DNA from 4 places in the Microbacterium sp. OR16 genome. Region 3 is predicted to be linked to each of the others. Evidence: predicted binding sites of a transcription regulator. Region 3 holds the regulator's gene; each other region holds the start of a gene.
The links. The regulator LexA, encoded in region 3, represses DNA repair genes until DNA is damaged. The targets are predictions, from matches to a motif close to TCGAACANNTGTTCGA.
Positions count from the first base shown of each region.

Region 1: the regulator LexA is predicted to act here: its motif matches at 1,909-1,924, upstream of V2S05_RS00160 (DUF222 domain-containing protein).
Region 2: the regulator LexA is predicted to act here: its motif matches at 1,387-1,402, upstream of recA (recombinase RecA).
Region 4: the regulator LexA is predicted to act here: its motif matches at 4,489-4,504, upstream of V2S05_RS09285 (DUF222 domain-containing protein).

Region 1 covers NZ_JAZEXK010000001.1:32,637-40,362, forward strand. The annotation lists gene V2S05_RS00155 (RecQ family ATP-dependent DNA helicase) at 1-1,787, shown strand, start outside; gene V2S05_RS00160 (DUF222 domain-containing protein) at 1,977-3,308, shown strand; gene V2S05_RS00165 (hypothetical protein) at 3,305-3,430, shown strand; gene V2S05_RS00170 (GrpB family protein) at 3,438-3,995, opposite strand; gene V2S05_RS00175 (hypothetical protein) at 3,992-4,426, opposite strand; gene V2S05_RS00180 (DUF4166 domain-containing protein) at 4,583-5,251, opposite strand; gene V2S05_RS00185 (SRPBCC family protein) at 5,263-5,871, opposite strand; gene V2S05_RS00190 (hypothetical protein) at 6,080-6,388, opposite strand; gene V2S05_RS00195 (alpha/beta hydrolase) at 6,872-7,420, shown strand; gene V2S05_RS00200 (hypothetical protein) at 7,550-7,726, opposite strand, start outside.
Region 2 covers NZ_JAZEXK010000001.1:466,343-474,068, forward strand. The annotation lists gene pgsA (CDP-diacylglycerol--glycerol-3-phosphate 3-phosphatidyltransferase) at 1-175, shown strand, start outside; gene V2S05_RS02225 (CinA family protein) at 172-654, shown strand; gene V2S05_RS02230 (helix-turn-helix domain-containing protein) at 808-1,116, shown strand; gene V2S05_RS02235 (DUF3046 domain-containing protein) at 1,133-1,354, shown strand; gene recA (recombinase RecA) at 1,601-2,644, shown strand; gene V2S05_RS02245 (regulatory protein RecX) at 2,693-3,385, shown strand; gene miaB (tRNA (N6-isopentenyl adenosine(37)-C2)-methylthiotransferase MiaB) at 3,445-4,998, shown strand; gene miaA (tRNA (adenosine(37)-N6)-dimethylallyltransferase MiaA) at 4,995-5,924, shown strand; gene V2S05_RS02260 (dihydrofolate reductase family protein) at 5,963-6,499, shown strand; gene dapF (diaminopimelate epimerase) at 6,509-7,381, shown strand; gene V2S05_RS02270 (class I SAM-dependent methyltransferase) at 7,392-7,726, opposite strand, start outside.
Region 3 covers NZ_JAZEXK010000001.1:1,173,239-1,180,964, forward strand. The annotation lists gene V2S05_RS05685 (hypothetical protein) at 1-238, opposite strand, end outside; gene V2S05_RS05690 (AAA family ATPase) at 366-1,217, shown strand; gene hisH (imidazole glycerol phosphate synthase subunit HisH) at 1,293-1,925, opposite strand; gene hisB (imidazoleglycerol-phosphate dehydratase HisB) at 1,922-2,524, opposite strand; gene V2S05_RS05705 (histidinol-phosphate transaminase) at 2,521-3,612, opposite strand; gene V2S05_RS05710 (LysM peptidoglycan-binding domain-containing protein) at 3,715-4,092, opposite strand; gene lexA (transcriptional repressor LexA) at 4,396-5,082, shown strand; gene metE (5-methyltetrahydropteroyltriglutamate--homocysteine S-methyltransferase) at 5,148-7,460, opposite strand; gene V2S05_RS05725 (methylenetetrahydrofolate reductase) at 7,457-7,726, opposite strand, start outside.
Region 4 covers NZ_JAZEXK010000001.1:1,902,846-1,910,571, reverse strand. The annotation lists gene V2S05_RS09300 (NAD(P)/FAD-dependent oxidoreductase) at 1-289, shown strand, start outside; gene V2S05_RS09295 (glycoside hydrolase family 65 protein) at 296-2,674, opposite strand; gene V2S05_RS09290 (MFS transporter) at 2,836-4,272, opposite strand; gene V2S05_RS09285 (DUF222 domain-containing protein) at 4,534-5,901, shown strand; gene V2S05_RS09280 (DUF3817 domain-containing protein) at 6,189-6,650, shown strand; gene treS (maltose alpha-D-glucosyltransferase) at 6,776-7,726, shown strand, end outside.

The DNA of each region.
Region 1 (7,726 bases), 1.1 Mb from region 3:
AATGGGCCGAGGTGATCGCCAGGCTCGACCGCGATGAAGTCGACGTGCTGCTCGTCTCGCCCGAGCGGCTCAACAACCCCGCCTTCCGCGAGAACCAGCTGCCTGCGCTGGTGCGGCGAATCGGGATGCTCGTGGTCGACGAGGCGCACTGCATCAGCGACTGGGGGCACGACTTCCGCCCCGACTACCGGCGCCTGCGCGAGCTGATCGCCGAGATGCCTGCCGGCGTCCCCGTGCTGGCGACGACGGCGACGGCGAACAGTCGGGTCGTCGCCGACGTGGCCGAGCAGCTCGGCGGCACCTCGCCGGCTGATGCCGGGGTTCTGACGATCCGCGGGCCACTGGCCCGGGCATCCCTCCGCCTCGGCGTGCTGCAGCTGCCCGGGTCGGCGCAGCGGCTGGCCTGGCTGCTCAGCCATCTGAACGATCTGCCCGGATCGGGCATCATCTACGCGCTCACGGTGTCGGCGGCGGTCGACACCGCCCGGCTGCTGCGCGAACAGGGGCACGAGGTGCGTGCGTACACGGGCCAGACGGATGCCGACGAGCGCGAGGAATCGGAGGGGATGCTCAAGCGCAACGAGGTCAAGGCGCTCGTGGCGACCAGCGCGCTCGGCATGGGCTTCGACAAGCCCGACCTCGGGTTCGTCGTGCACCTCGGCGCCCCGTCGTCACCCGTCGCGTACTACCAGCAGGTCGGCCGCGCCGGCCGCGCCAGCGACAGTGCCGACGTGCTGCTGCTGCCGGGAGTGGAGGATCGCGACATCTGGCACTACTTCGCCACCGCGTCGATGCCTGATCGCGAGCGCGCCGAGCGCGTGATCGCGGCGCTGGGCGATCAGCCGCTGTCGACTCCGGCGCTCGAGGCGATCGTCGACATCCGACGCACGCCTCTCGAGCTGCTGCTGAAGGTGCTCGATGTCGACGGCGCAGTGCGGCGGGTGCAGGGCGGCTGGGTCGCGACCGGTCAGCCGTGGGTGTACGACTCCGAGCGGTACGAGCGCATCGCCGCCGAGCGTCGCGCCGAGCAGCAGCACATGATCGAGTATCAGCAGACCGACGGCTGTCGCATGGAGTTTCTGCAGCGCTCACTCGACGACGCCACGGCAGCCCCATGTGGTCGCTGCGACAACTGCGCCGGCACATGGTTTCCGTCCGAGATCGGCTCGGATGCGGGCGCGGCGGCATCCGGAGCCCTCGATCGCGTGGGCGTGCCGATCGAGCCGCGCAAGCAGTGGCCCACCGGCGGCGACCGTGTCGGCGTGCCGGTGAAGGGGCGCATTCCCGCCGGCGAGCAGGCGGGGGAGGGGCGCGCCCTGGCGAGACTCACCGACCTCGGCTGGGGAGGAACGCTGCGGCAGATCTTCGCCGTCGGAGTCGCGGATGCCGAGGTGACCCCTCAGATGCTCGACGCGTGCGTACGGGTGCTTGCCGGCTGGGGCTGGGAGCGGCGCCCCGTGGCTGTCGTCGCGATGCCGTCGCGATCGAAGCCGCTGCTCGTCGACTCGCTGGCCAGGGGGATCGCCGATATCGGGCGGCTGCCGTATGTCGGAGCGCTCGACTTCGCGAACGGCGGGCCGAGCGGTGAGCCGGGCGGCAACAGCGTGTTCCGTCTCGCCGGTCTCTGGGAGCGCTTCAGCGCCGATGGGCTCGCCGTGCCGGAGGGGCCTGTGCTGCTCGTCGACGACCAGGCCGACAGTCGCTGGACGCTCACGGTCGCTGCCCGCGAGCTGCGCCGTGCCGGGGCGAGCGAGGTGCTGCCCTTCGTGCTGGCGCTGCGGGGCTGACCCCTCGGTGTTCCGCCGCCATCCGCGAGACTTCTGTTCCAGCACGAGACGGCCCGCGCGGAGCACTGTCTCGTGCTGGAAGGCAAGTCTCGCGTGGCCGGGCGGGTGTCCGCTGCTCTCTCCGAAAAGTTTTTCTGATCTGGGGAAACCGAGCCCTCGAATGTCGGTGGCCCTCGCCAGAATGGAGGTATGAACAGCCCCGCCGATGCTCTCGCTCAGGTCGCCGCCGACCTGCGTGATCTGCTGTCGGGCGATGCGCTTGCGGGGCTGTCGGATGCGCAGCGCGCGGAAGCGCTCGCGGGGTTGGGTGAGATCTCGCGGCTGGCAGATGCGGGCATCGTCGAGACCGTCGCGACCGCCGACACCGAGTTCGGGCATCGGTTCGGCTGCCGCGGCATGAACGAGATGCTGCGACGGGCGGCACTGGTCGACGCGTCCTCCGCAGCGCGGATCATCCGGGCGGCGGAGGCCGTGCAGCGTGAGACGAGTCTGGTGTCGGGGGAGCGGATGCCGGCCCGCTGGCCCGCCCTGCGTGAGGCGCTGCTCGACGGTGCGGTCGGCGTCGCAGGTCTGCTCGCGTCCGTCGCGCCGCTGGAGCGTGGGCGGGATCGGATCACGGTCGAGCAGCGGATGTGGGCCGACGCGAACCTCGCCGCGTTCGCCTGCGGCGACGACCTCCCCGGCGACCACGACGATGCCGATCACGGTGATCACGGTGATCGGGGGCAGGCGCCGCGAGCATCGGCGGACGACCTGAAGCAGTTCGCGGCCGCACTCGCCATCGCCCTCGACCCAGACGGCGCCGAGCCGTCAGACGAGCGCGCGCAGGCGCGCCGAGGGTTCACGATCGGCCGGGTGCGCGACGGTCTCCACCCCGTGCGGGGAGGCCTCACCCCTGAGCTGGCTGCGCAGTTCCAGCTCATCGACGATGCCTACAACAACCCGAAGGTCGGCGGTGCTCCCGACACCGGCGTCCGCTTCACCTTCGACGACGACCCCTCCAGCGACGACGAGTTCAACACCGACCCTCGCAACGTGATCGATCCGCGCACGCCTGCGCAGAAGCGACACGATGCGCTCGCCGCCGCTCTCGGCATCGCCGCCCGACACAGCGAGATGCCCTCGCTCGGCGGTGCAGCCCCGACTCTGGTGGTGCACGTCGACGCCGCAGATCTGGCAGTCGGCACCGGCTGGGCGACCCTGCCCGGATCCGAGACCGCCGTTCCGCTGCACGTGGCGACCCACACCGCCTGCACCGGAGCCGTGCAGCGCGTGCTGTTCGACGAAGGCCGCATCGTGGGGATCACGACCACCGACCGGGTGTTCACGGTTCACCAGCGCCGGGCGATCGTCGCCAGAGATCGGGAATGCCTGATTCCCGGATGCCATGTCCCGGCGACCTGGTGCGAGATCCACCACGTCGTCGAGCACGCCCGGGGCGGCCCGACGCATACCGACAACGGCGTGCCGCTCTGCTGGTGGCATCACCGCTCGGGCAGTCTGGGTGGGAGATCCGCATGAACGGCGGCCTCCCGCAGATCCGCGGACCGGCCTGGTGGGACGCCGAGCAGAAGTGGCGTACGCCGAGACTGTCCACCCTTCACGAGCGGCGTCGCCGCCGCGACGGCGTGCTGCGGATATGAGCCGACGTCAGTCCCGGTCGGAAGCGCGGCTGGCGGCGGTCGACTTCTCGACCACCGCCAGGATGAACGACTCTTTGCCCGCGTTGTAGTCCGCCCGCTCTGTCACGGTGGCGGCGAGATACCGCTTCAGCCGCTCGTAATCCCTGGCCAGCGTGGGATCGCCGCGCAGAGCGTCGCGGAAGGCGAGGTGATCGCGGGCCCACGCCGAGTTCACCTCGCCGACGTGAATGTGCACCTCGCGCACCCGCCCGGCCGGCGGCCGGAAGAAGCGGAAGTCGCAGCCGCGCGCCCGCAGCACCATGCCCACGCTCTCGAGCGCGGGAGCGTACGACGATTCATTCGACAGATCGGGCACCTGCACCTGCATGTCGATGACCGGCTTGGCAGCCAGCCCCGGCACGGCGGTGGAGCCGACGTGGTCGACCCGCGCAGGAAGTGGTGAGAGCACCTCCGTCAGGCGCTCCTCCCACAGCCGGCCGATCTCAGGCCATTCATCTGACCAGCTCTGGATCTCGATCGCCTCGCCGATCGGCTGGTCGAACCACTCGACATCCGGGTCGCTCATCTTTCGGACTGGCCTTCCATCGTCCACCATGCGACAGCCACAAGACAGAGACCGTCGTCTGTGTCGCGGTAGAACACGTCGCCCGGGTACTCGACGCCCGGGGCCACGCGGTCTTCGGGCAGCGACAGATTGATGCTCCACTGCGGATCGAGAGCAGCGAACTGTTCCCAGTACTCGGGAACGAACCTCTCGGGTTCCTCGGCGGAGAGCCCTTCCCAGTCCGCGGGTTCTCGGAGTTCGGGATCTGCTCCGTTGCACACGAAGCCGCTCGCGTCGCCCTGCGCGGCTGCTTCGATCAGCCTCTCTGTTGTCGAGATCGTGGTCGCACCATCCTGTCCCCAGATGAGGCTGTCCATCCCCGCGCATCCCGAGAGCCCGATCACCGAGGCAGTCGCAATGGCGGCCGAGACAGCTCTCGTCGTTCGTCCCATGGGCTCAGAGTAACGATCCAGTATGCGGCGGCTGTCCCCGAAGCGCCCCCTCGTTCAACGTCGGCGATCGAAGTGCTGCGACGATCGGCTTGAACTCGCTCACTTCATAGGCGGACGGCAGGCCGCCGAATCCTTGACAACCGCCGTCTGGATGCGTCAGAGCCGCCGCTCGTGTCGTCGTGGCTTCAGCCGGTCCGGGGCATCGGTCGCGGGCGGGAACTCGCACGTGAACCAGCCGTCGTAGCCGAAGAGGAAGCCGAAGATTCGGTTTCGCACTTCGAGTGAGATGTGGAAGGCGCCCTCAGCCTCGTCGTAGCGCTCGTGGAGTTCGGCGCGACCCGAGAACAGCATGGGGAACCGGAACGCGATGGGCCCCTCGTAGAAGCGCTGCTCATCCGACCGCAGAACGAGGCCACCGTGCTCGTCGACTTCGAGGTGCAGATCGACGGCGAGGTGCTGGTGCGTGCCGAGGTAGTCCACGATCGTCGTACGGTCAGGGTCGAGCACCATCGTCGCGTCGAACCGCGCCGGCCGTCGTCGCGCACGATACTCGCGAACGAACGTCACCGTCTCTCGACCGTACGGGTCGAGGTACGGGTAGTTCTCGATGACGAATGGCACGTTCGCGCCGGTGTCGGCGACGAGGATGTGGCGCAGCCGACCGATCAGCAGAAACGGAACCGTCCACCATGGGCCTCGGCGGATTCGGCTCATGGTCCCGCGTCCGACGCATCCGTAGCCGTTCGCCACCGAGATGCCGAACCGTCGCTGCATCATGGGATGCAGACGTGCGAAGGCTTCGTCTCCGAGCGCTGCCCGGAACATCGGAGTGCCGCTCACGAGACGCTGACCTTCTGCAGCGTCTGCGGAGCATCAGCCATCGCGCCGTCACGCGGTGGGACGGTGCGACACCGCGAGGCGCGGGGTCTGCCCGAATGCCAGAACCACACGACCGACAGCAGGGGCCACCGATTCGGTTCTTCGCCGCGCTCGGCCCAGATGCGCAGTCGGTCGAAGCTCCATGCGGTCATCCAGAGGATCGCCGGCCGCATCACCAGATCGGCGACCCGTCCCCAGCCCGGCTGATAATCGTAGCCGGTGATGAATCGCACGCCCTCGGCGGTCGGCACATACCGCCAGTACCCGCGGCCGCTGCGCAACGGCGACACGCGGTCGTCGGTCGAGAACGCGAGCGCGGATGTGCGGATGCCGTCGTGGCGGGTCTTCTCTCCGAGTGAGATGCCCTCGCCCCGGATCACGTGCAGCGGCAAGGCCCGTTCGTACCGGAACCGCGACCGGCCCGCCGAATCAGAGCCGGTCGGCTCGATCCTGCTGAAGCGCAGGTCCCATCGCGGATGGAGGTCTGGATCCTGCGTCAGCGCCCAGACCGTCTCCACATCGGCTCGGATGAGCACCTCGACATACAACGCCTGCGACCGACGCATGCTCGACCCCCGACTGCTGTTCGCCGACACTCTGACACTCCACGCTACACGGGACGTCAGTCGCGGTCGGGCCGGATGCCGCGGAACTCCACCGGGTTCCCCTGCCGGTCGTACGTGATCGCAGTGCTGATCGTCAGGTCGACGCCGGGAAGCAGTGGCACCCGGCGCGGGCGCCCAGAGCCGCCTCCCGACACCGAACCGCTGACTCTCACGCATCACCACGGCGTTCGGTCAGCCACCGTCGCTGATCCACGAGGCTTGCACGGTCCGCGGCGTCGAGTGGCGTGCTCTCGAGAAAGCCGTAATACTTGTCCGTCTGTGCGTACATCACTGTGAGGACGGTCAGACCTCGTTCGCGGCGCACATTGCGATCCTCGGGTTCCAATATCCACACCGCTTGGGATGCGCCGACCAGGGCTCCTCGCAGCACAGTGAAATGTGAGGTGTTGGGCTCGGAAGGACTGCCGGAAACGCTCGTCACAATGGCAAACGGCAGACTTTTTCGGTTGGCGTGCATGGTGAGCGGTATGCGCCGAATGCACTCAGCCGGTCGCTCGCTCCGCGATTCTTCTGTTGTGGAAGGTGATCACTGTCAGCGTGGCGATCGGGCCGGCCAGGACGATAGCGAAAGGCCAGTACCAGGCGCTTGTGCTGAGCAGGGCAGCCCCAAGGACGATGAGACCAGCGCCGATAGCTCGGAGCAGGACTGATCCGGGAGGAACGATCTCGGCCCTTCGGTAGAAAGGGAGGCTGGTAGTCGGATTCGCGCGCGAGCCAGCCGACCCTGAGCATGTGATCGAGGCTATCAAGGCCATGCAACGAATGGAGGCGCACCACCAACGATTGCCGTAGGCCGGATTTGGCAGGGGTTTTCGGAGGCCGCGAGTACTGTGGGCGGATGCGAGTGTATGTTCACGGCGCGGGTCGCCGGGGCCGTGACGCCTGGCCCTCGATCCCGGACCAGGGGTTGCGCTTTGCGAGTCTTGACTTCACTGGACCGATGGACGAGAACGTTGCATCTTTCGCAGCACTCACTCCGCGTAATGCGGTCGTGTTCGCGCATTCCGCCGGCGCCGTGCCCGTTTTTCTGGCTCTGCAGGCACGTCAGATCGCCCCGCGTGCACTCGTTCTCCTGGAGCCTGGTCTCTATGACGTCGCCAGGGGTGTCCCGGTGATCGAAGATCACATCGAGACGATGACGCGCGCCCGAGCCCTTTCTCGAAGTGGCGACCTGTTCGGTTACTGGTCCATCGTCCGGCCGCTCATGTTCGGAGGCCCCGCCGACCGTTCTCGTTGGGACGAAGAGCGGGAGGCAGCCGCGAGATTTGAAGCGAAGCAGCCCCCGTGGGGATTCGGAGTGACGAGCTCCGCGATCAACGGAGTGCCCACCCTTGTCGTCACTGGAGGGTGGAACTCGGAGTACGAGGTGATAGCCGGTGTCTTGGTAGGAGAGGGCGCAGAACACGTTCAGCTCGCCGGCACGAACCACAGACCGCAGGATCATCCAGGCTTCGCCGACACAGTTGACGGGTTCCTCTCCGGCCTATGAGCGGGCCGCCAGAAACAATCGTTTGCGGCGCGAACCCGCAAACGATCTGGAGCGGCAGACCATTAACGTCCACCGAAATGCCGTTTGGGGTCGAGGTCTTCGATTGCGGGCTGGGCCCCGGTGAGTATCTCAGGCGCGCTCGCCCAGCGGACGCAGCAAATTCTCGTCCGCGGGGAAGGGGACGGAGTAATAGAGTTCTGGGGCGTTCACGTCGCCCCAGTCGTCCTTCTTCACTCGAACCCCGTCCGTGGAGACCTCTGTGATCCGCACCCTCAGCCAGGAGCCGCTGTCAAGGCGGAGCTCGTA
Region 2 (7,726 bases), 710 kb from region 3:
CGTCGTCCAGGGCATCGCCCTGAGCTGGGCGCTGCTGCCGCTGCACGGCCTGGTCGGTCAGACGGCCTGGGTCGTGGTCACGCAGGTGCTGATGATCCTGGCGCTCGTGCTCACCGTCGCGAGCGGCATCGACTACGTCGTGGCACAGGTGCGCGGTCGTCGGAGGGCCGGATGACCGACGCCGAGCTGCTGGTCGCCGCTCTGCGCGAGCGCGGCTGGACGCTGGGCGTGGCCGAGTCGCTCACCGGCGGAGCAGTCGCCTCCGAGATCGTGTCGGTCCCCGGTGCGTCCGCGACGCTGCTGGGCGGCGTGGTCGCCTATGCCACGCCGGTCAAACACACCCTGCTCGGCGTGGACGCCGGTCTGCTCGTCGAGCATGGTGCGGTGCATCCGGACGTCGCCGTGCAGATGGCCGAGGGCGTGCGGCGGGCTGTGGCCGTCGATGCGCGCCCCGCGGACGTCGGCATGGCGACCACGGGCATCGCCGGGCCCGACTCGCCCGACGGCCAGCCGGTGGGCACCGTGCACATCGGCGTCGTCACCCCGACGGGCGCAAGGAGCATCCCGCATCTGTTCATGGGGACGCGCGCCGAGATCCGCGCCCAGGCGACCGCGGCGGCCATCGCGGCGGCGCTGGACGCCGTGCGGGAATAGCGCCTCGCGCGCCGGCGTTCCTCCCTGTGTGACAAGTCGTTCACTCACAACTCAAACACAGCGAGAAACAGTAGATTCAACGACACCCGGTCGGGTTAGACTGGCGATTCCCTCGGAGCAGGTTCCGGGTGGCGCGAAGGAGAGGAGGTTCCGATGATCCTCGTCAGACAGGAAATCGGCGATGTGCTGCGGGACTTCCGCCTGCAGAAGGGGCGCACCCTGCGACAGGTCGCGAGCAAGGCCTCAGTGGCCCTCGGCTACCTGAGCGAGGTCGAGCGCGGTCAGAAGGAGGCGTCGAGCGAGATCCTCGCATCGGTCGCCGAAGCGCTCGATGTGCCGATCTCGACGATCATGCGCGAAGTGGGTGACCGCATCTCCGTGCTCGAGGGCCTCAGCCCGTTCCCGGATGTGGTGCCAGACGACCTCGTCGCCGAGGTCGAGCCCGAGCTGTCGCTGCACTGACGCTGCAGCGACTCCCATGAGACGAAGCGAGTTCCTCCGCGCGGTCGCCGATGAGTTCGGCGGCCGCGCGGACTCTCTTGTGCACGACCTGATCCTCGGGTCGCTCGGCAGGACGGCGCGCGAGGCGCTGGATGCCGGTGTTCCCCCGCGCGACATCTGGCTCGCGCTGTGCGACGAGACCGACGTTCCCGCGACGCGTCGCTACGGCGTCGGGCGCCTGGATCCCCGCGAGCGCTGAACGAAACTCCGCGGTTCGCTTTCGGCGTGTCGTCGAAGATGTGTTCGATGTCCGCGTAGTGTTCTGCACAAGTGGTCTTGAGGTCATCTTCTCCACATCAGACGCTGTCGCCGAACCAATGTCGGTGGCTGCTCGTACGGTGAGGGATGTGGCACTGAGCCATACGCCTTGTCGCAGAGTCACTCCATCCGGAACGGCCGCGACAGCCTACAGGCGGCAGAACTTCGAGATACAGAGGAGCACGTCATGCCATCAACCGACGACCGCGAGAAGGCCCTGGACTCCGCGCTCGCGCACATCGAGCGTCAGTTCGGCAAGGGTTCGATCATGCGACTGGGCAGCGACGAGCGCGCTCCCGTCGAGGTCATCCAGACCGGGTCGATCGCCCTCGACGTCGCCCTGGGCATCGGAGGTCTGCCGCGCGGACGCATCATCGAGATCTACGGTCCCGAGTCGTCTGGTAAGACCACGCTCACGCTGCACGCGATCGCCAACGCGCAACGCGCGGGCGGCATCGCCGCGTTCATCGACGCCGAGCACGCGCTCGACCCCGAGTACGCGCGCAAGCTCGGCGTCGACATCGATCAGCTGCTCGTCTCGCAGCCCGACACGGGTGAGCAGGCGCTCGAGATCGCCGACATGCTGATCCGCTCGGGCGCGATCGACCTCGTCGTCATCGACTCCGTCGCCGCCCTCGTTCCCGAGGCGGAGATCAAGGGCGAGATGGGCGACTCGCACGTGGGTTTGCAGGCCCGACTCATGTCGCAGGCACTGCGAAAGCTGACCGGTGGGCTGAACCAGACGAAGACCACCGCCATCTTCATCAACCAGCTGCGCGAGAAGATCGGTGTGTTCTTCGGTTCTCCGGAGACGACGGCCGGTGGTAAGGCGCTGAAGTTCTACGCCTCGGTCCGCCTCGACATCCGTCGAATCGAGACGCTGAAGGACGGCACCGAAGCGGTCGGAAACCGCACCCGCGTCAAGGTCGTCAAGAACAAGATGGCCCCGCCCTTCAAGCAGGCCGAATTCGACATCCTCTACGGCGTAGGCATCTCGCGCGAGGGCAGCCTCATCGACTTCGGCGTCGAGCACGGCATCGTCAAGAAGTCGGGCTCCTGGTACACCTACGACGGCGATCAGCTCGGGCAGGGCAAGGAGAACGCCCGCAACTTCCTGATCAAGAACGACGACATCGCCATGGCGATCGAGACGCAGATCAAGCAGAAGCTGGGCGTCGGCGTCAAGGCCGAGGCCACCGTCGACGAGCTCGCCGAGCGTCGTCCGGCCTGATGTCATCCGCTGACGTGTTTCGACGTCGCTCAACAACCGTGGTGAGTCATGTCATCCGCTGACAAGCTCGCGCCGGTGATCCCGCTCTTCGTTGGCGCGCGTGGCGTCGGCCCTGCCACGGACTCCGTGAGGGCCGCGCCCGCGCCGGCCGGCGTGCGATTCGACGATCCGGGCGACGCCCATGACGAGCCAGCGCCGGTCGAACCCGACGCCGACGAGATCCGTCAGCGCGCCGAGGAGACCCTGGTGCGCAAGCTCCGCGCCAAGCAGCTGTCGGTCTCGGAAGCGCGATCGGTTCTGCGCGAGAACGGCCTCGATCGCGACGCGATCGAAGACGTGATCGATGAGTTCCTCCGCCGCAGCTATCTCGACGATCACACGCTGGCGTCGCTGCTGGTGACCTCGGGCTCCGAGCGAAAGGGACAGGGCCGCATCGCCCTGGCTCGATCGCTCGCGCAGCGCGGCATCCCGCGCGACATCGTCGACGACGCACTCGCAGAGCTGCCCGACGACGATGCCGAGCGTGCACTGGAGTTCGCCCGCAGCAAGGCATCCGGCATGAGCCGCCTCGAGTACGACACCGCCCTGCGCCGGCTTCACGGGCAGCTCGCCCGTCGCGGCTACGGCGGATCGGTCGCGATGGACGCCGCTCGCACAGCTCTGAGCGAGGTCGGCGTGCGTCGTGCGGCGACCCGCCCCGGCATGCGGCCCTCGGGCGTCCGGTTCGTCGACTCCGACTGAGCATCCGCTCTACGGGCCGCTCAGCCACCAGGCCGGGCGGCTCGTAGAATGGACGCATCATGTCTTCTCTCTCCTCCGAACCGACGATCATCGCGCTCTCCGACGCGGCGATCGCCGCCGATGGGCGCCGTCGCTCCTACGAGCTGCGCACCTTCGGCTGCCAGATGAACGTGCACGACTCCGAGCGTCTCTCCGGCTCGCTCGAGAGCGCAGGGTACGTGCGGGCTGATGCCGGCGACGAGGCCGACATCGTCATCATCAACACGTGCGCCGTCCGCGACAACGCCGCCGGCAAGCTCTACGGCACCCTCGGGCATCTGAAGTCCCGGAAGGACAAGCACGAGGGCATGCAGATCGCCGTCGGCGGGTGCCTCGCGCAGATGGATCAGCAGGCTGTGCTCGACAAGGCGCCCTGGGTAGACGTCGTCTTCGGCACGCACAACATGGGCTCCCTGCCGGGGCTGCTCGAGCGCGCTCGCCACAACGGCGAGGCGGAGCTCGAGATCCTCGAGTCACTCGAGGTCTTCCCCTCGACCCTGCCCACCAAGCGCGACTCCGCGCACAGCGGCTGGGTGTCGATCTCGGTCGGATGCAACAACACCTGTACGTTCTGCATCGTGCCGAGCCTGCGCGGGAAGGAGAAGGACCGCCGGCCCGGCGACATCCTGAATGAGATCCGCCTGCTCGTCGAAGACGGGGCCATCGAGGTCACTCTGCTCGGGCAGAACGTCAACTCCTACGGCGTCGAATTCGGCGACCGCCAGGCGTTCAGCAAGCTGCTGCGTGCGGCGGGCGAGATCGAGGGGCTTGAGCGCATCCGGTTCACCAGTCCGCACCCCGCAGCCTTCACCGACGACGTCATCGACGCGATGGCCGAGACCCCCAGCGTCATGCCGCAGCTGCACATGCCGTTGCAGTCCGGCAGCGACAGCATCCTCAAGGCGATGCGCCGCTCGTACCGCAGCTCGCGCTACCTCGGCATCATCGAGAAGGTGCGCGAGCGCATCCCGCACGCCGCCATCACCACCGACATCATCGTCGGCTTCCCCGGCGAGACCGATGAGGACTTCGAAGACACCATGCGCGTCGTCGAGCAGTCCCGCTTCTCAGGCGCCTTCACGTTCCAGTACTCCATCCGCGAGGGCACGCCCGCCGCGACCATGCCGAACCAGGTGCCCAAGGATGTGGTGCAGCGGCGCTACGAGCGCCTCATCGCGCTGCAGGAGCGGATCTCGCTGGAAGAGAACCAGAAGCAGGTCGGCCGTGAGGTCGAGGTGCTGGTCTCGGTCGGCGAGGGCAAGAAGGACGCCTCCACGCACCGCCTCACCGGTCGTGCAGAGGACAACCGTCTGGTGCACTTCGAGGTGACGCCGGGCTCCGAGCTGCCGCGCCCCGGCGACGTCGTCACCGTCAAGATCACCCACGGCGCGCCGTTCCATCTCCTCGCCGACGATCCGACCGGTGCGCCGCTGCGCATCCGCCGCACCCGAGGCGGCGACGCATGGGACCGCGCGCAGGCCGCATCGTGCGGGGTTCCCGCCACGGCTGGCGAGTCGGGTGCGCCGCGCACCGTCTCGCTGGGCCTGCCCACCCTGCGCCCCGCGGGGTCTTGACCCCGCACTCGGCGCGACCGGGCCACCCCCGGCTCTGGGCGGTGGTCGGCGCCACGGGCACCGGCAAGAGCGAGCTCGCTCTCGACCTCGCCGAGCGGCTGCGCGCACGCGGCAATCCGGCCGAGATCGTCAACGCCGATGCCATGCAGCTGTATCGGGGCATGGACATCGGCACGGCCAAGCTCGCCGTCGCCGAGCGGCGGGGCATCCCGCACCACCTGTTCGATGTCCGCGAGGTCGCCGACGAGGCGGCGGTCGCCTGGTATCAGCCGCGCGCCCGAGAGTCGATCGCAGCCATCCACGCCCACGGCGGCGATGCGATCCTCGTCGGCGGTTCCGGACTGTACGTCTCGAGCGTGATCTTCGACTTCCGCTTCCCGCCGAGGGATGCGGCCGTCAGAGCCCGTCTCGAAGCTGAGCTCGACGCGCACGGTGCCGGAGCGGTGTTCGAGCAGCTGCGCGCGCGCGATCCCGAGACCGCCGCCCGGATCGATCCGAAGAACGGACGCCGTATCGTCCGCGCGCTCGAGGTCATCGAGCAGGGCGGCGCGACGCACGGGGCGGCTCTGCCCGAGAAGCCCGAGCTGTGGCATCCCGCGACACGGATCATCGGCCTCCACACGCCGCGAGAGCAGCTCGTCGAGCGCCTCGACCGACGCGTGGAGCGGATGTGGCAGGACGGGATGCTCGAAGAGGTCGACCGCCTGCGCGCCGACGGCATCGAGAGGGGCGTCACCGCGTCACGCGCGATCGGATACGCGCAGGCGCTCGCGCAGCTGGGCGGCGAGCTGAACCAGCATGAGGCGATCGCCGAGACGCAGGCGCTCACTCGCCGCTACGCGCGGCGACAGGTGTCGTGGTTCAAGCGCTACCCCGACATCGAATGGGCCGAGCACCCCGTCGACGTCGACTCGCTCATCGACTGACTCTGGCGGGCGTCGGCGGCTGCAGGCACGATGGGCGCATGGCCACGCACTACTACACCGCCTCGTCACTCGACGGGTTCATCGCCACACCCGAGCACTCGCTGGATTGGCTGCTCAGCCAGGACATCGACGAGAACGGTCCGATGGCCTATCCCGGGTTCATCGCCGGGATCGGGGCTCTCGCCATGGGATCGTCCACGTTCGAGTGGGTCATGCGGCACGAGGAGGGACGATGGGACTACGCGCAGCCGACCTGGGTGTTCACCCACCGCGACATCCCCGCTCCGGCACGGGGCGACGTGCGCTTCACACATGAGGACGTGCGTCAGGTGCATGCCGAGATGACGGCGGCGGCCGAGGGGAAGGACCTCTGGATCGTCGGCGGGGGAGACCTGGCCGGCCAGTTCGCCGACGCCGGGCTGCTCGACGAGGTCTGGGTGCAGTACGCGCCGGTCATGCTCGGATCGGGGGCGCCGCTCCTGCCACGGCGAGTAGACCTCGAGCTGATCGACGTGGCGCGCAACCGCAGCTTCATGTGCGGCAGGTACCGGGTCGGGGGTTCCGACGATCTCTAGACTGTTCGCATGGTCGCATTCACCAAAGGGCACGGCACGGGGAACGACTTCGTGATCATCGAAGACGCCGACGGCGCTCTCGATCTCGCGGCCACTCAGGTGCAGGCCCTGTGCGACCGCAACTTCGGCGTCGGCGCCGACGGCGTGCTGCGCGTGGTGCGATCCGCGTCGATTCCCGAAGGCGCGGCGGCTCTGGCCGAGGAGCCGGATGCCGAGTGGTTCATGGACTATCGGAACGCAGACGGGTCGATCGCCGAGATGTGCGGCAACGGCATCCGCGTCTTCGCGCACTACCTGCTTCGCGCTGGCCTCGCCACGATCGACAGCGGCTCGACGCTGCCCATCGGCACGAGGGCCGGGGTGCGCGATGTGCTGCGCTCCCAGAACGGCTACCAGGTCGATCTCGGCCTGTGGAAGCTCGTCGGCGGCGAGCCGCTCGCGCGGGCGGCGGGACTTTCGGTCCCGCGCCCTGGCCTCGGGATCGACGTGGGCAATCCGCACGTCGTGGTCGCCCTGGCATCCGACGACGAGCTCGCCGGGCTCGACCTGAACCCGACACCGATTCTCGACCCCGCCCCGGTCGACGGTGCGAACGTCGAGTTCGTGGTGCCGGGCGAGCCCCTGGTAAGAGACGGGATCGGGCATGTGCGAATGCGCGTGCACGAGCGCGGTGTCGGCGAGACGCTCAGCTGCGGAACGGGTGTGGCGGCGACCGCCCTCGCGGTACGGCACTGGGCGGGGTCGCAAGCGCCGCATCAGTGGCGCGTCGAGGTGCCCGGAGGGGTGCTCGGGGTGCGGATGTTCCCCGCGGAGGACGGCGAGCACGTCGCCCTGTCGGGGCCCGCGCAGCTCGTCTACCGGGGTGAGATCGACCTCGTCTGAGGCCGATCGCTCATTCGGGCAGCACGATCGGGGCGGTCGGCGGGGTGCCGTGCCGGCGCACCTTGAGAATGCGGTACCCCTTGCCGGTCGCCGCGCGGGTCACGCTGAAGCCCGGGGTGAACACCGAAGCCATCCACCGCTGCAGCGAGTCGGAGCCGAGGTTGCGCTGCACCACCAGCCAGGCGTCGCTGCGCTCGTCGAGGCGGGGGATCCAGCGCTCGAGCATGGAGTGCAACTCGCTCTTGCCCACCCGGATCGGCGGATTCGAGCGGATCGTGGTGAACACCACGTCGTCGGGAACATCCTCGGGCTTCACGGCGTTGACATTGGTGAGGCCGAGGGACT
Region 3 (7,726 bases):
CCCGGCCCGCCGCCTCGCCGATCACCCCCGCGCCGGCTGCCGCTGCCGCGCCGACCGCTCCGGCAGCTCCGGCAGCTCCGGCAGCCGCTGCCGCGCCGACCGCTCCGGCTGCCGCGCCTACAGCTCGGGTCGCCGCGCCTGTCGCTTCGGCTGCCGCGCCCGCCGCGCGCTCGATCTCCACTGCACCGGCATCTGCGCCTGGGGCGCAGGCCGCGTCCGAATCCGCCCCGGTGTCCATCGCGCCATCCGCGCCCGCGACGTCCACTCGGCCGGCCGCGCCGGCGTCACGACGCGAACAGCGTGAGCGGCCGTCGTTCCTGCAGCACGAGCCGCGGGAGGAGCCGGCACGGACCGGCGCGCGCGGGATGCTGAACCGCATCGGGTTCTCGCTCGCCCCGGGCGCCGCCGAGCGGGCCGTGCGCGACAACGAGCTGCTCGTCAGCCAGCACTGGCCGGGCCCGCGCACCATCGCCGTCGTGAACGGCAAGGGCGGGGCGGGCAAGACCCCGACCACCGTCCTGCTCTCCGCTGTCTTCGCCCGCTTCGGCGGCGCAGGTGTGCTCGCGTGGGACAACAACCAGACCCGCGGGACGCTGGGCTGGCGCACCGATACGGGCCCGCACGACAGGACCCTGTTCGAGCTGCTCCCCGAGGCAGACCGGCTGCTGGGCGCGGGAGCGCAGTCGGCCGACCTCGCCCATTTCGTGCACCACCAGGCGCGGGAGAAGTACGACGTGCTGCGCTCGAAGCCGATGCGACTCGCGCAGGAGAACCGGCTGCGCTCTGCAGACATCGACGCGATCCATGCCGTGGCGGCGAAGTACTACCGTCTGATCCTCATCGACTCCGGAAACGACGAGTCCGATCCCATGTGGCTGCGCATGATCGACCACGCCGATCAGATCGTCGTGGCGACCACGACGCGCGACGACCACGCGGAGGCCGGCGCGCTGCTGCTCGAGGCGCTCGAGGACCGCGACGAGCGATCGGCGCGGCTCGCGCGACGTTCGGTGGTCGTCGTCACTCAGGCCGACCCCAAGGCGACTCCCGCCGATGTCGCGCAGGTGGTCGACGGATACCGCGATCTGGCGCGAGAGGTGGTCGCCATCCCGTTCGATCACGAGATGGTCGACGGCCACCTGCGACTCGGCGCTCTCGCGCCCACGACGCAGACCGCCTGGCTGGCCGCGGGAGCCGCCGTCGCACGCGGTCTCTGACTCCGACGACCCGCTCTGGCGCGGTTCTCGGCCCTCAGCCGGCCGGGAACCGCGCTCAGCGCGCCCGTGCGGCGTTCAGAGCGAGCCGATCCAGTTGCGCAGCAGCCGGATGCCCGCATCGCCCGACTTCTCGGGGTGGAACTGCGTCGCTGCGAGCGGTCCGTTCTCGACTGCCGCGATGAAGCGCTCACCGTGCGTCGCCCACGTCACCGCTGGCTGCGGGAACGGCGGGATGACATCGAGATCCCACGTCGTGGCGGCGTACGAGTGCACGAAATAGAAGCGCTCGTTCTCGATGCCGCGGAACAGCACGCTGCCCTCACCGGGTTCCACCGTGTTCCAGCCCATGTGGGGCAGCACCGGGGCATCCAGCTCGGTGACGGTGCCCGGCCACTCCCCCAACCCGTCGGCGGGCTGACCCCGCTCGACGCCTCGCGCGAACATCACCTGCATGCCGACGCAGATGCCGAGCACCGGGCGCCCGCCGGCGAGGCGACGATCGATGATCTCGTCACCGCCGTGCGCGAGCAGCGCATCGCGAACAGCGGCGAACGCCCCCACCCCGGGGACGAGCAGACCGTCGGCCTCGAGTGCGCGACTGCGGTCGCGGGTGAGCTCGACCTCGGCTCCCGCCGCGGCCAGAGCCTTCACCGCCGAGTGCACGTTGCCCGACTCGTAGTCGAAGACGACGACGCGTCGCGCGGTCACAGCGCACCCTTCGTGGACGGGATGCCCTCGACCAGCGGGTCGAGCGCCTTGGCCTGACGGAACGCGCGGGCGAACGCCTTGAACTCCGCCTCTGCGATGTGGTGCGGGTCGCGCCCGCCGATGACGCGCACGTGCACGGTCAGTCCGGCGTTGAAGGTGATGGCCTCGAACACGTGGCGCACCAGCGAGCCGGTGAAGTGGCCGCCGATGAGGTGGAACTCGAATCCCGCCGGCTCGCCGTCGTGCACGAGGAACGGGCGACCCGAGATGTCGACGACGGCCTGGGCGAGCGCTTCGTCGAGGGGGACGAGGGCGTCGCCGTAGCGGGAGATGCCCGCCTTGTCGCCGAGCGCCTCGCGGATCGCCTGGCCGAGCACGATCGAGATGTCCTCGACCGTGTGGTGCGCGTCGATATGGGTGTCGCCCGTCGCGCGCACGGTGAGGTCGGTGAGGGAGTGCTTCGCGAACGCGGTGAGCATGTGGTCGAAGAACGGCACGGTGGTGTCGATCTCGCTGCGGCCGGTGCCGTCGAGATCGACGACGACCTCGACGGTCGACTCGGACGTGCTGCGGGTTCGGCGGGCGGTGCGGTCGGTCATGACGACGATCCAATCGACGCGAGGGCTTCCAGGAATGCAGTGGTCTCGGCTTCGGTGCCCGCCGAGACGCGCAGGTGATGCGGGATGCCGACGTCGCGAATCAGCACCCCGCGCTCGTACAGCGCGCGCCAGGTCGCCTTCGGGTCGTCGACCCCGCCGAACAGCACGAAGTTCGACCAGGAGACGTGCGGCGTGTAGCCCAGCGCCTCCAGGGTGGCGGAGATCCGCTCGCGCTGCTCGACGATCTCGTCGACCATGCGCAGCATGGTCGACGCGTTGCGCAGTGCCGCGACGGCGGCAGCCTGCGTGAGGGCGCTGAGGTGGTAGGGCAGACGCACCAGACGCAGCGCGTCGATGAATGCAGGGTCGGCGGCGAGATAGCCGACCCTCGCACCGGCGAACGCGAAGGCTTTGCTCATCGTGCGCGATACCGCGAGCCGAGGACGCCCGTCGAGCAGCGTGAGCGCGGACGGCGCGTCGTGCGGGGCGAACTCCTGGTAGGCCTCATCGACGATGACGACGCCGCGTGCCGCCTCGTACACCGCCTCGATGACCTCGAGCCCGAGCGGCGTTCCCGTCGGGTTGTTCGGCGTGCAGAGGATGACGACGTCGGGGTCGACGTCGGCGACCTGCCGTGCGGCGTCATCCGGGTCGATGGTGAAGTCGTCGTGCCGCGTGCCGGCGATCCAGTGCGCACCGGTGCCCTGCGTGATCAGCGGGTACATCGAGTAGGTGGGCGCGAATCCGAACGCCGTCCGGCCTGGGCCGGCGAACGCCTGCATGATGTGCTGCAGCACCTCGTTCGAGCCGTTGCCCGCCCAGATCTGCTCGGCGGCGAGCCCGTGGCCGAGGTACTCCGCGAACGCCTCGCGCAGCGAGGTGAACTCACGGTCGGGGTAGCGATTGACGTCTCGCAGTGCAAGCGCGATGTCGTCGAGGATGTCGCTGGCGACCTCGTCGGGAACCGGATGCGTGTTCTCGTTGACGTTCAGAGCGACAGGAAGCGGCACCTGCGGGGCACCGTACGGCGTGAGCCCGCGCAGGTCGGCGCGGAGGGGCAGCTCATCGAGGGATGTCACATGCTCCATCGTAGGCCGCGCACGACGGACGCCGCCGCGGATGACGGTGCACCCTCGCCCGTCCGCCCAGGCCGAGTGGCCTCGGGCGAAGTGCGCCCTCAGTCGGCGCGATCAGTCGGCGTACTCGGTCGGGATCGCGATCGACGCGCCGACCTGGATCATGCCCGAGCTCAGGTTGTTGAGACGCCTGATGTCGTCGATGACCTCGCGGGGGTCGGAGGCGGGGGCGGCCTCAGCCGCGATCGACCACAGCGTGTCGCCGGGCAGCACCGTCACGGTCTCGAAGGCGACGGGGTCGCTCTCACCGGAGGCGAGGGCCGAGCCGCCCGCCAGCAGCGAGACGGTGATGCCGGCGATGACGGGCGCTGCGGCGAGGGTGGCGAGCAGACGGCGACCGCGCGCGGTGAGACGCAGCCGGGTCGGGACAGAACGCCGCGCAGCGGCCGCGACCGGGACGGTCAGGGGGGCCTGGATGCTGATCGTGCTCATGTGATGCTCCTCTTCACTCTCACCGCCGTCAGGCGGAGGTGGTGCAGCTTTCGCATCCGGCATCCGGCCGGGGACGCCGGATGCGAAGCTACGTTCCGAATCTATCTTCGATATCGAACATCTGTCAAGGATTCTTCGAATCGAAGGCCGCTGGATGCGCGACACGCTCGAACAGATCTTCCGTTTCGCGAGAGAACTCGGATACGGTTTCGATGAAGTCAGCCCACCATGGGCCACCGACATTCGAATCGGATCCCCGCGATGACGCGGATCCGCACCGTGTGAGGGCATGAAGGAGCACCCATGAGCGACACCCCTGAGACCGCAGCCGAGGCTCCCCGCACGCGTCGGCGCAAGAGCCTCAGCCCGAAGCAGATGGCCATCCTCGAGGTGATCCAGAGCTCGATCGCGCGCCACGGCTACCCGCCGAGCATGCGCGAGATCGGCGACGCCGTCGGTCTCAAGTCGCTCTCCAGCGTGACGCACCAGCTCGGGCAGCTCGAGCTCAGCGGCTACCTGCGCCGTGATCCCGGCAAGACCCGCGCCATGGAGGTTCTGATCGATCTCCCCGGCAGCGGTGCCGAGAACCCGGCCGACACCGCTCCCGCGGTGGGCGACGCGGCACTCGTGCCGCTCGTCGGGCAGATCGCCGCCGGAGTGCCGATCACCGCCGACCAGCAGGTGGAGGAGATCTTCCCGCTTCCCAGGCAGCTGGTCGGCAAGGGCGACCTGTTCATGCTCAAGGTCAACGGCGAGTCGATGATCGACGCGGCGATCTGCGACGGGGACTGGGTCGTCGTGCGCACGCAGAACAACGCCGAGAACGGCGAGATCGTCGCGGCCATGATCGATGGTGAGGCGACGGTGAAGACGTTCCGCCGCCGCGACGGTCACACCTGGCTCCTCCCCCGCAACTCGGCGTTCGAACCCATCCTCGGCGACGAGGCCGTCGTGCTCGGCAAGGTCGTCGCGGTGCTTCGCGCGGTCTGATCGCGCACACGACGAAGAGGCGCCCCTTCCGATGGGAAGGGGCGCCTCTTCGTCGTGAACGCGTCTCAGACGGCGGCCGAAACGTCCTCCCGGACGCGTCGGGTGGCCTCGACGATGTTGCGCAGAGACTGCACGGTCTCCTCGTACGCGCGGGTCTTCAAACCGCAGTCGGGGTTGACCCACAGCTGCCGCAGCGGCAGCTCGTCGACGGCGCGGCGCAGCAGCGCCTCGATCTCCTCGACGCTGGGCACGCGCGGCGAGTGGATGTCGTAGACCCCAGGGCCCACCCCATGGTCGAATCCGAAGCGGGCGATGTCGGCGACGACCTCCATGCGGCTGCGGGCCGCCTCGATCGAGGTCACGTCGGCATCGAGCGCGCGAATCGCGTCGATCACGACGCCGAACTCCGAGTAGCAGAGGTGGGTGTGGATCTGCGTACCCGCTGCGGCGCCGCCGGTCGCCAGCCGGAACGAGCGCACCGACCAGTCGAGGTAGTCCGCCTGGTCCGCCGCCTTCAGCGGAAGCAGCTCGCGCAGCGCCGGCTCGTCGACCTGGATGATGGCGATCCCAGCGGCCTCGAGATCGGTGATCTCGTCACGCAGTGCGAGCGCGACCTGGTTGGCGGTCTGGCCGAGCGGCTGGTCGTCGCGCACGAACGACCACGCGAGGATCGTGACCGGGCCGGTCAGCATGCCCTTGACCGGCTTGACGCTCAGGGACTGCGCGTACGACGCCCACGACACCGTGATCGGCGCGGGGCGCGACACATCGCCCCACAGGATCGAGGGCCTGGTGGCGCGCGAACCGTACGACTGCACCCAGCCGTGCTCGGTCACGGCGAATCCGTCGAGGTGCTCTGCGAAGTACTGCACCATGTCGTTGCGCTCGGGCTCACCGTGCACGAGCACGTCGAGGCCCAGCTCCTCCTGCAGCGCGACGACCTGATCGATCTCGCGACGCAGGAAGTCGTCGTAGTCCTCTGCGGGAAGCTCCCCCCGCAGGAACTGGGCGCGAGCGCGGCGGATGTCGCCGGTCTGCGGGAACGACCCGATCGTGGTGAGTGGAAGGGCGGGCAGGTTCAGCGCCTGCTGCGCGCTCTCGCGCTCGGCGTACGACACGCGTGAGAACTCGGTCTCGGCGACCTCATGCCCGCGCACAGCGCCGTCGCGCACGCCGGGGGCGTCGCGCCGGTCGGCGAGGGCGGCCGACGCCGCCTCGAGCGCGGCAGCGATGGCATCCCGCCCGCGCTCGAGACCCTGCGCGAGGGTGACGACCTGTCCGACCTTCTGGTCGGCGAAGGCGAGCCAGGAGACCAGACGGGCGTCCAGGGCCGTCTCGTCGTCGACGTCGTGGGGGACGTGCAGCAGCGAGGTCGAGGTGGATGCCGACAGCGCAGCCGCTCCGAGGTCGCGCAGCGCCTCCAGCTTCGCGAACGCGGCATCGAGGTCGCCGCGCCAGATGTTGTGCCCGTCGATCACTCCGCCGACGAGCGTCTTGCCCTCGAGCGCGGGGAGCGCTGCCGGCACCTCGCCACGCACCAGGTCGATGCCGATCGCCTCGACAGGTGCGGCGGCCAGCACGTCGAGTGTCGCGCCGAGCGCCGCGTACGGGGCGGCGACGAAGATCTGCGGGCGCTCGCTCGCACCGCCCAGCACCGCGAGCGCGCGGGCTGCCGCGTCAGCGAGGGTCGCGGTGTCGACCGGCAGCGATTCGCTGACCAGCGCCGGCTCGTCGAGCTGCACCCATTGGGCGCCGGCGGCCTTGAGCTTCGCCAGAAGCTCGGTGTAGACCGGCAGCACGTCGGCGAGTCGGCTGAGCGGCTCGAAGCCCTCCGGCGCGTCGTCCGACGCCTTCGCCAGCGCGAGGAGGGTGACCGGACCGACGATCACCGGGCGGGTGACGTATCCGGCGGCGGCGGCTTCGGCGACCTGCTGGACGAGGTGCTCGCTGGCGAGCGAGAAGGTCGTCTCGGGGCCGATCTCGGGGACGAGGTAGTGGTAGTTCGAGTCGAACCACTTGGTCATCTCGAGCGGTGCGCGCTCGCCCTCGCCGCGTGCGACGGTGAAGTAGGCGGAGAGTCCGATCGTGCCGTCCTCGTCGCGGAGGTCGTCGAAGCGCGTGGGGATGGCGCCGACCGTGACGGCGGTATCGAGCACCTGGTCGTAGAACGAGAACGACTCGGGGATCGACGAGTCATCGCGGCCGAGGCCCAGCTCCGCGAGGCGGGCACGCGTCGTCGCGCGCAGCTCGGCGGCGGTGCGCTCGAGTTCCGCCTGATCGGAGCGGCCGGCCCAGAAGGACTCGACGGCCTTCTTCAGCTCGCGACGACGCCCGATGCGCGGGTAGCCGAGGATCGTCCCTGCGGGGAAAGCGGTCATGAGGTTCCTTTCGATGCTGCGGAGAGCGCGGGGATGACCCCGGCGGAGTGGAGGACGTCGAGCACGGTCTCGTGCTGGTTGAACGCGTACAGGTGCACACCGGGTGCGCCGCCGTCGACGACGGCGCGGATGAGGTCGGCCGCCCAGCGGATGCCGACCCGGCGGCGTCCCTCGGTGGTCGGCTCGATCTCGAGCTCGATTGCGAGCTCGCTCGGAAGCTCCTCGCCGGTCAGTTCGAGCACGCGCGCCAGGCGCGCGGGCGAGGT
Region 4 (7,726 bases), 730 kb from region 3:
GACGAACTCGAAGTCCGGCGGCGCGCTGCGCAAGCAGGCGAAGGTGGTGGCAGAGAACGTCGGCGCGGTGCTCGAGGGGCGCGAGGCGGCATCCGCCTACGACGGATACGGCGTCTGCCCCTTCACCGTCTCGCGCTCGACAGCCGTGTTCGCAGAGTTCGACGACCGGCTCCGCCTGATGCCGACGCTGTGGCGCAGCTCGTACCGGGAGAGTCGGATGAACTGGATCATCGACCGGCAGATCTTCCCGCAGGTCTACTGGCACATGATCCTGCAGGGCCGCGCCTGATGCGGCTCAGGTCTCGGCGCCCGCTCGCCGTGGCTCCCGTCCGCGGGGCTGCGAAGGGCGCGGGCCGGGGTCGGCGAGTGCAGGGATGCCGAGACGCCGCGCCACGCCCGCTTCCAGCGTGATCTCCTCGTCGAAGTGCCGGATGCCGAGCGCGGGGCCTCCCTCGAGCCGGTAGGTGACCGCGTCGTGCTGCACCTCCACCCGCAGGGTGTGGCCGCGCACGAGCATCCCGAACGAGAAGGCGGTCATCGGCGCCGCCACCCGCGGCGCGAACTGCAGCGCCTCGGCGTCGTCGCGCATGCCGCCGAAGCCGCAGACCAGCGCATTCCACACCCCGGCGTGCGCGGCCACGTGCAGGCCCTCGTCGACGTCCTCCTGCAGATCGTCGAGGTCGATGGTGCCGGCTTCGGCGAGGTAGTCCATCGCGAGGTCGAGCTGACCGACGCGAGCGGCGACGGTGGCCTGCACCGACGCCGACAGCGACGAGTCGCGCACGGTCAGCCCGTCGTAATACGCGAACGCGCGGGCGGTCTCGTCCGGCGTGAACGCGTCGGGGGCCGCCTGCAGCGCGAGCACGAGGTCGGCCTGCTTCACGACCTGCTTGCGGTACAGGTCGAAGTACGGGAAGTGCTTCTGCAGCGGGTACTGGTCGTCGGGGGTGCCCTCGAAGTCCCACCGCTCCTTCTCGTTGAACCCGGCGGACTGCTCCGGGATGCCCCGTGCGGCGTCGTACGGGAAGGCCACCGCGTCTGCGGTGGTCGTCCATCGCGCGATCTCCTCCGACGAGACGTCGAGAGCGGATGCCTGATCGCGGTGCCGCCTGCAGGCGTCCGCGGCGGCCCGCAGGTTGCGCTGCGCCATGAGGTTGGTGAAGAAGTTGTCGTCGACCATGGCCGAGTACTCGTCAGGTCCGGTCACGCCGTCGATGTGGAACGCACCCTCGTCGTCCCAGCGCCCGAGGGTGCACCACAGTCTCGCGGTCTCGACGAGGATCTCCACGCCCTTCTCGCGCTCGAAGTCGACATCCCCGGTCGCCTGGACGTAGCGCACGACGGCCGCCGCGATGTCGGCGTTGATGTGGAACGCGACGGTGCCCGCCGGCCAGTATCCCGAGCACTCCCGGCCGTCGATCGTGCGCCACGGGAAGGCGGCGCCTTCGAGGTGCAGCTGCTCGGCCCGCTCGCGCGCATGGACGAGCGTGGAGTGCCGCCACACCAGTGCGTCCCGCGCGGCGGACGGTGCGGTGTAGGTGAGCACCGGCAGCACGAACGTCTCGGCATCCCAGAAGGTGTGGCCTTCGTATCCGACGCCGGTGAGCCCTTTGCCTGGGATCGATCGCACCTCGGCGCGTGCGGCGGACTGCAGCACCTGGAACAGCGAGAACCGAGCGCTCTGCTGCAGTCTCTCGTCACCGTCGACCGTGACGTCGGCTCGGGTCCAGAACTCGTCGAGATACCGGCGCTGTTCGTCGACGAGCTCGTCCCAGCCGAGCTTCATGGCCGTCTCGACCGCCGCCTCGGCACGATCCTGCAGCGCGACATCGTCGAGATCGGGTGACCACTCATGGCCCACGCACTTCACCAGGGCGACGCTCTCGCCCGGCTCGATCCGGGCGCGCACGGCGGTTCGCGCGAGGTCTGCCGTGACCTCGGTGTGCGGCTCGGGCGCGGCACCCCGCGATGAGATGCTGACGCGATGATCGGCCGCGACGGCCACCGCGATCCGGCTGCGCCTGGTGCGCTGCACGAGGGTGGCCCGACCGCCGGCGCCGTGGTGGGCCACCGGCTCGAAGGGGTCGCGCAGGGCATCCATCACCCTCGGGTCGGAGTGCACCTCGGGCAGCGGCTCGTCGGCGACGATCTCCGAGAGGAGCGTCACGTCGACGGCGGCGTCTTCGGCGGTCACCTCGTACCTCACCGCGGCGATCGAGCGGTGGGTGAACGACACCATGCGCTGCGATGCGATGGTCACGGTGCGGCCGGCGGGCGACGTCCAGGTGGCCGTGCGGTGCAGGATGCCGGTGCGCACATCGAGCAGCTGCCGATGCTCGGCGAGCTCGCCGGTGCGGATGTCGAACGGCTCATCGTCGACGATCAGTCGGATGACCTTGCCGTCGGGCACGTGCATGACGGTCTGGCCGTGCTCGGGGTATCCGTAGCCGTCTTCGGCGTAGGGCATCGGATGCTCTTCGAAGACGCCGTTGAGGTAGCTGCCCGCCGCCGCGCTGGGATCCCCCTCGTCGAGGGTGCCGCGCCATCCGATGTGTCCGTTCGACAGTGAGAAGACCGACTCGCGGTGCGACTGGCCACGGTCCTCCCAGCCGGTGTTGCGCAGGCATGACCAGCCGACGCCCCACGGATGCACGTCGAATCGGTGCGTGGTCATATCGCTCCTGTCGGTGAGGGTCGGGATGACCATTCTGCGGACGGATGCCCCGGCCCGTGCGACCCTTGCGCCGCAGGCCGGCATCCGGCTAGGCGCCGGAGCGCCCGGGATCAGGACCTGTCGGCGGGCGTCCGGTCAGGCCCCGACGTCGGGGCGTCCGGTCAGGCCCCGACGTCCTTCGGGAACCGCACGCACAGCAGCAGCACCAGGCCGACCAGCAGCACCACGGCGATGCCGAGCACGCCGTAGACGATCCCGCCGAACCAGGCGAGGAAGAGCGACCACGCCAGCGGCGACAGGAACGACGCCACCCGGCCGGTGGTCGCGTAGAGACCGAAGATGGCGCCCTGCTGGCTCGGCGGGGTGAGGCGCGTGAGCAGGCTGCGGCTGGATGCCTGGGTCGGGCCGACGAAGGCGCACAGCAGCAGACCGCAGATCCAGAACACGATGGTGCCGTAGTCGCGCAGTGCGTAGACGACGAACGCCATCACGACCAGGCCGGAGAGGGCGAAGATGATGAGCCGTCGCGGACCGATGGCGTCGTCGATGCGCCCGGCGAGGAGTGTCGAGACGCCCGCGACGAGGTTCGCGGCGAGTCCGAACACGATCACCTCGAGGAACGAGAAGCCGAAGCCCTGTGCGGCGAGCACCGCGCCGAACGCGAACACCCCGGCGAGGCCGTCGCGGTAGACGGCCGCGGCGAGCATGAACCAGAACGTCGGGCGGTTGGTGCGGAACAGCTCGGCGATGCTGCGGCCCAGCACGACGTACGAGCGGAAGAAGCCCACCCTCTCGGCGGTGTCGTACGAAGGCGACTCGGGCACGTTGCGGAACATCGGGATCGAGAAGACGATCGTCCATACGGCGCAGATGACGGCGACGAGCTTGAACGACAGCGCGTTGTCCTGCCCGACGAGGAAGGGCACCGGGATGCACACGATCAGCGCGACGACGCCGCCGATGTAGCCGAGGCCCCAGCCGAGGCCGGACACGCGGCCGACGTTCTTCGGCGTCGACACCTCCGAGAGCATCGCGTAATAGCTGACGTTGCCGATCTCGCTGACCACGGCGGCGATCGCGACGGCGAATGCGCCGAACCAGAAGAACTTCGGATCGGCTTCGACGAAGAAGAGCGAGAACTGAACGAGAGCGATCGCGATCGTCGCCCCGATGACCCACTTCTTCTTGCTGCCGCGCGCGTCGGCCTGCTGCCCGAGCACCGGCGCGAGCAGCAGGATCAGGATGCCCGCGGCGAAGTTGGCCCATCCCCACCACTCCGACAGGTCGGTGAGCCCGTGGCAGTACTCGGACGCCGCGTACTGCGAGCTGTTGCAGTTCATGTACGAGCCGTCGGCCAGCAGACCGGATTCGCGCACCGACGGCTCGAGGAACATCCGCGAGGTCAGGTACAGCGCGATCCAGACGAAGGTGAGGATGACCGTGTTGAACGGCTGCATCGCCCAGTCCCACATCGCCCACGAGACGACCTGCTTGCGGGTGGCCGGTGCGGTGGCGCTCTCGTGGTCCCGGCCGAACGCCGCTACGGCTCCCGTCCTGGCGGTCGGCGGGGGTACGGCGGCGGCATCACGACCGGTCATGGCCGACACGCTACAGGATGCCGGTGTCGCGCCGACCTCGCGACGCGACGCGGTGGAGTGCGGTCCGACGTCGGCGGATACCGGGCGCTGACGCGGCGGCCGGGTCAGCCGAATGATGTGGAGGGGCGTCGGTGCGGCGACGTGCCTCTCCCATCCGCTCACGCCGGAAGAGATGGGTTCGTTATGCGTGCGTGATCAGGTGGGTGGTTCTCCCGGGCGATCACACGTTCGAATGTCGGTGGCCACATGGATACTCGAGATATGAACGGAATGACGGCGGCGACGAAGGAGGACATGGCGAACCTCAGCGCCGTGGTGTCGTCGCTGCAGGCCGTCGAGAAGACGCTGCAGGGCGTGCTGGCCGCAAGAGACGGACTGTTCGCCCTGGCGAATCGTCTGGCGATGTCGATCGCGGAGAAGGGCGCCGGCCTCGACGACTCCGATCTCACGCTGCGCACCGTGGCCGCCGAACTCGCGACGGCGCTGCGCGTGAGCGACCGCACTGTGCAGCGGCGCATGGTCGCGGCGGAGGTGCTGGTCGAGCGGTTCCCGCAGGTGTGGCACGCGCAGGGCGCTGGGCTGATCACGGCAGGGCACGCGCGAGTGATCGTCGACGCCGGCTCGCACATCGACGGCGACGATGCGCGTGCCGCCTACGCCGCGCGCGTGCTGGAGTTCGCGCAGGACGAGTCGCCGAACCGCGTGCGAGTGATCGCCGAGCGGATCGCCCAGCAGTATCAGTCGCGCACGCTCGATGAGCGACACGAGGATGCGCGCGGGCGTCGTGACGTATGGGTCACGGACGGCCCGGATGCCATGTCCGAGCTGCATGTGTACGGTCCGTCGGTTCTGATCCACGGCGCGCATGACCGGTTGACTCAGATGGCGAAGGAGCTCGCTTCTCGCGATGCCGGCTTCGCCCCGATGCAGTCGGCTTCGGAGGCGTCGGCTTCGGAGGCGTCGGCTTCGGAGGCGTCGGCTTCGGAGGCGTCGGCTTCGGAGGCGTCGGCTTCGGAGGCGTCGGCCGCGACCGACCCGCGCACGCTCGGGCAGCGACGCTTCGATCTCGCGGCGGATCTGCTGCTGACCGGCGCTCCCGCCGGTCATGACACCGTCGGCGCACTGCTCGCATCGATCAAGGCGCAGGTCGCGGTCACCGTGCCCGTCACGACGCTCATGAGCGCGGACGGACCCGCCGCAGAGCTCTCGGGCCGGGCTCCGATGGATCTCGCTTCCGCGAGGGCCCTGGCCGGAGCCGCCGCCGGCTGGGATCGGGTCCTCACGCACCCGGTGAACGGAGGAGTGCTGTCCGTCGACAGGTACCGGCCTCCGGAATCCCTGCGCCGCAGGCTGCGGTCGCGCGATGAGCGGTGCCGCTTCCCCGGATGCGGGATGCCGGCTCGCGACAGCGACCTCGATCACACCCTCGATGCCGCCTTCGGCGGCGAGACCAGCGAGGGGAATCTCGCCGCTCTATGCCGACGACATCATGTCTTGAAGCATCAGACGCCGTGGCATGTCGTTCAGCTCGGCGACGGGCTTCTGGAATGGACGAGTCCCACCGGGCGCACCTATGTCGACCGGCCGCCCCCTCCGAACACCGTCACCTTCACCGAGCCTCCCTTCTGAATGCGGTGGTGGCTGCTGAGTGCGGCGGCGAAGGGTCTGAGTGCGGTGGTGGGTGGTCCGAGTGCGGTGGTGAAGGGTCTGAATGCGGTGGTGAAGGGTCTGAGTGCGGTGGTGGCTGCTGAGAGTCGTGGGGTCTGAGGCGGTGGCTGCCGAGCGTCTGGGGGCGGTGGGCTGCGTATCAGCCTTTCGATTGATCTTTCGCCGTTCGCGCCCGCGATGGCGGGCATCTCGGGCATCCGCATAGCCGCGCTCACCTACCGTGGAAGCACAGCCACCCGAGGAGAACCGTGTTCACCACCCCCGCCCGCCTGTTCCGCGTGCTCGCGATCGCCGAGGCGATCACCTGGACCCTGCTCATCAGCGCCCTCATCCTGCGCGCCGTCGGGCAGCCGTCGGTGCTCGTCACGATCGGCGGCGGCATCCACGGCTTCGTCTTCCTCGCCTACGGCGCCACCGCGGTGCTGCTCGCATTCAACCAGCGCTGGCACCCCGGCGTCGCCGCCACCGCGATCGCCAGCGCGATCGTGCCCTACGCCACCATCCCTGCCGAGATCTGGCTGCACCGCAGCGGGCGCCTCGAGGGGCAGTGGCGTCTCACCGAGACAGACGACCCGCGCGACCGCACCTGGTACGACCGCACCATGCGCTGGTTCCTGCGCCGCCCCTGGGTGCTCGCCGTGCTGATCCTGGTCGCCATCGTCGCGATCTTCAGCATCCTGCTGCTGATCGGACCTCCCGGGGGCCGCTGAGTACTCAGCTCTCCTTGCACGTCGGCCGACGCAGGTCAAGAGGTGCACAAGACCCTAGCCAGCGCCGGTCTCGTGTGACAGGTTGGGCGCATGCTCGGACGCAATCCGATGGTGAGGGAGCCCGCATGACCGCCGAACCCGCCCCGTACACCGCCTCGATCCCTGTGCTCACACAGGAGCCGTTCCCCGACACCCCGGGCAGCCCCGCGCCCGAGTGGTTCAAGACAGCGGTGTTCTACGAGGTGCTCGTGCGCTCGTTCAAAGACGGCGACGGCGATGGCGTCGGCGATTTCCGCGGCCTCATCGACAAACTCGACTACCTGCAGTGGCTGGGCGTCGACTGCCTGTGGATCCCGCCGTTCTTCCCCTCACCGCTGCGCGACGGCGGCTACGACGTCGCCGACTACACCGGCGTGCAGTCCGATCTGGGCACCACCGACGACTTCCAGGAGTTCCTCGACGCCGCACACGCGCGCGACATCAAGGTGATCATCGACTTCGTCATGAATCACACGAGCGACGAGCATCCGTGGTTCCAGGCCAGCCGCAGCGACCCCGACGGCCCCTACGGCGACTTCTACGTGTGGAGCGACACCGACCAGCTCTACGAGGATGCGCGGATCATCTTCGTCGACACCGAGCCGAGCAACTGGACGTGGGACCCGGTGCGCAAGCAGTACTTCTGGCACCGCTTCTTCAGCCACCAGCCCGACCTCAACTTCGACAATCCGAAGGTGCACGAGGCGATGCTCGACGCCATGCGGTTCTGGCTCGACATGGGGCTGGACGGGTTCCGCCTCGACGCCGTTCCGTACCTCTACGAGCGGCCGGGCACCAACGGCGAGAACCTGCCCGAGACCCACGAGTTCCTCAAGAAGGTGCGCCGCTTCGTCGACGAGAACTACCCTGGCCGGGTGCTGCTGGCCGAGGCGAACCAGTGGCCGGCCGATGTGGTCGACTACTTCGGCGACCCCGAGGTGGGCGGCGACGAATGCCACATGTGCTTCCACTTCCCGGTGATGCCGCGCATCTTCATGGCCGTTCGCCGCGAATCGCGCTACCCGATCAGCGAGATC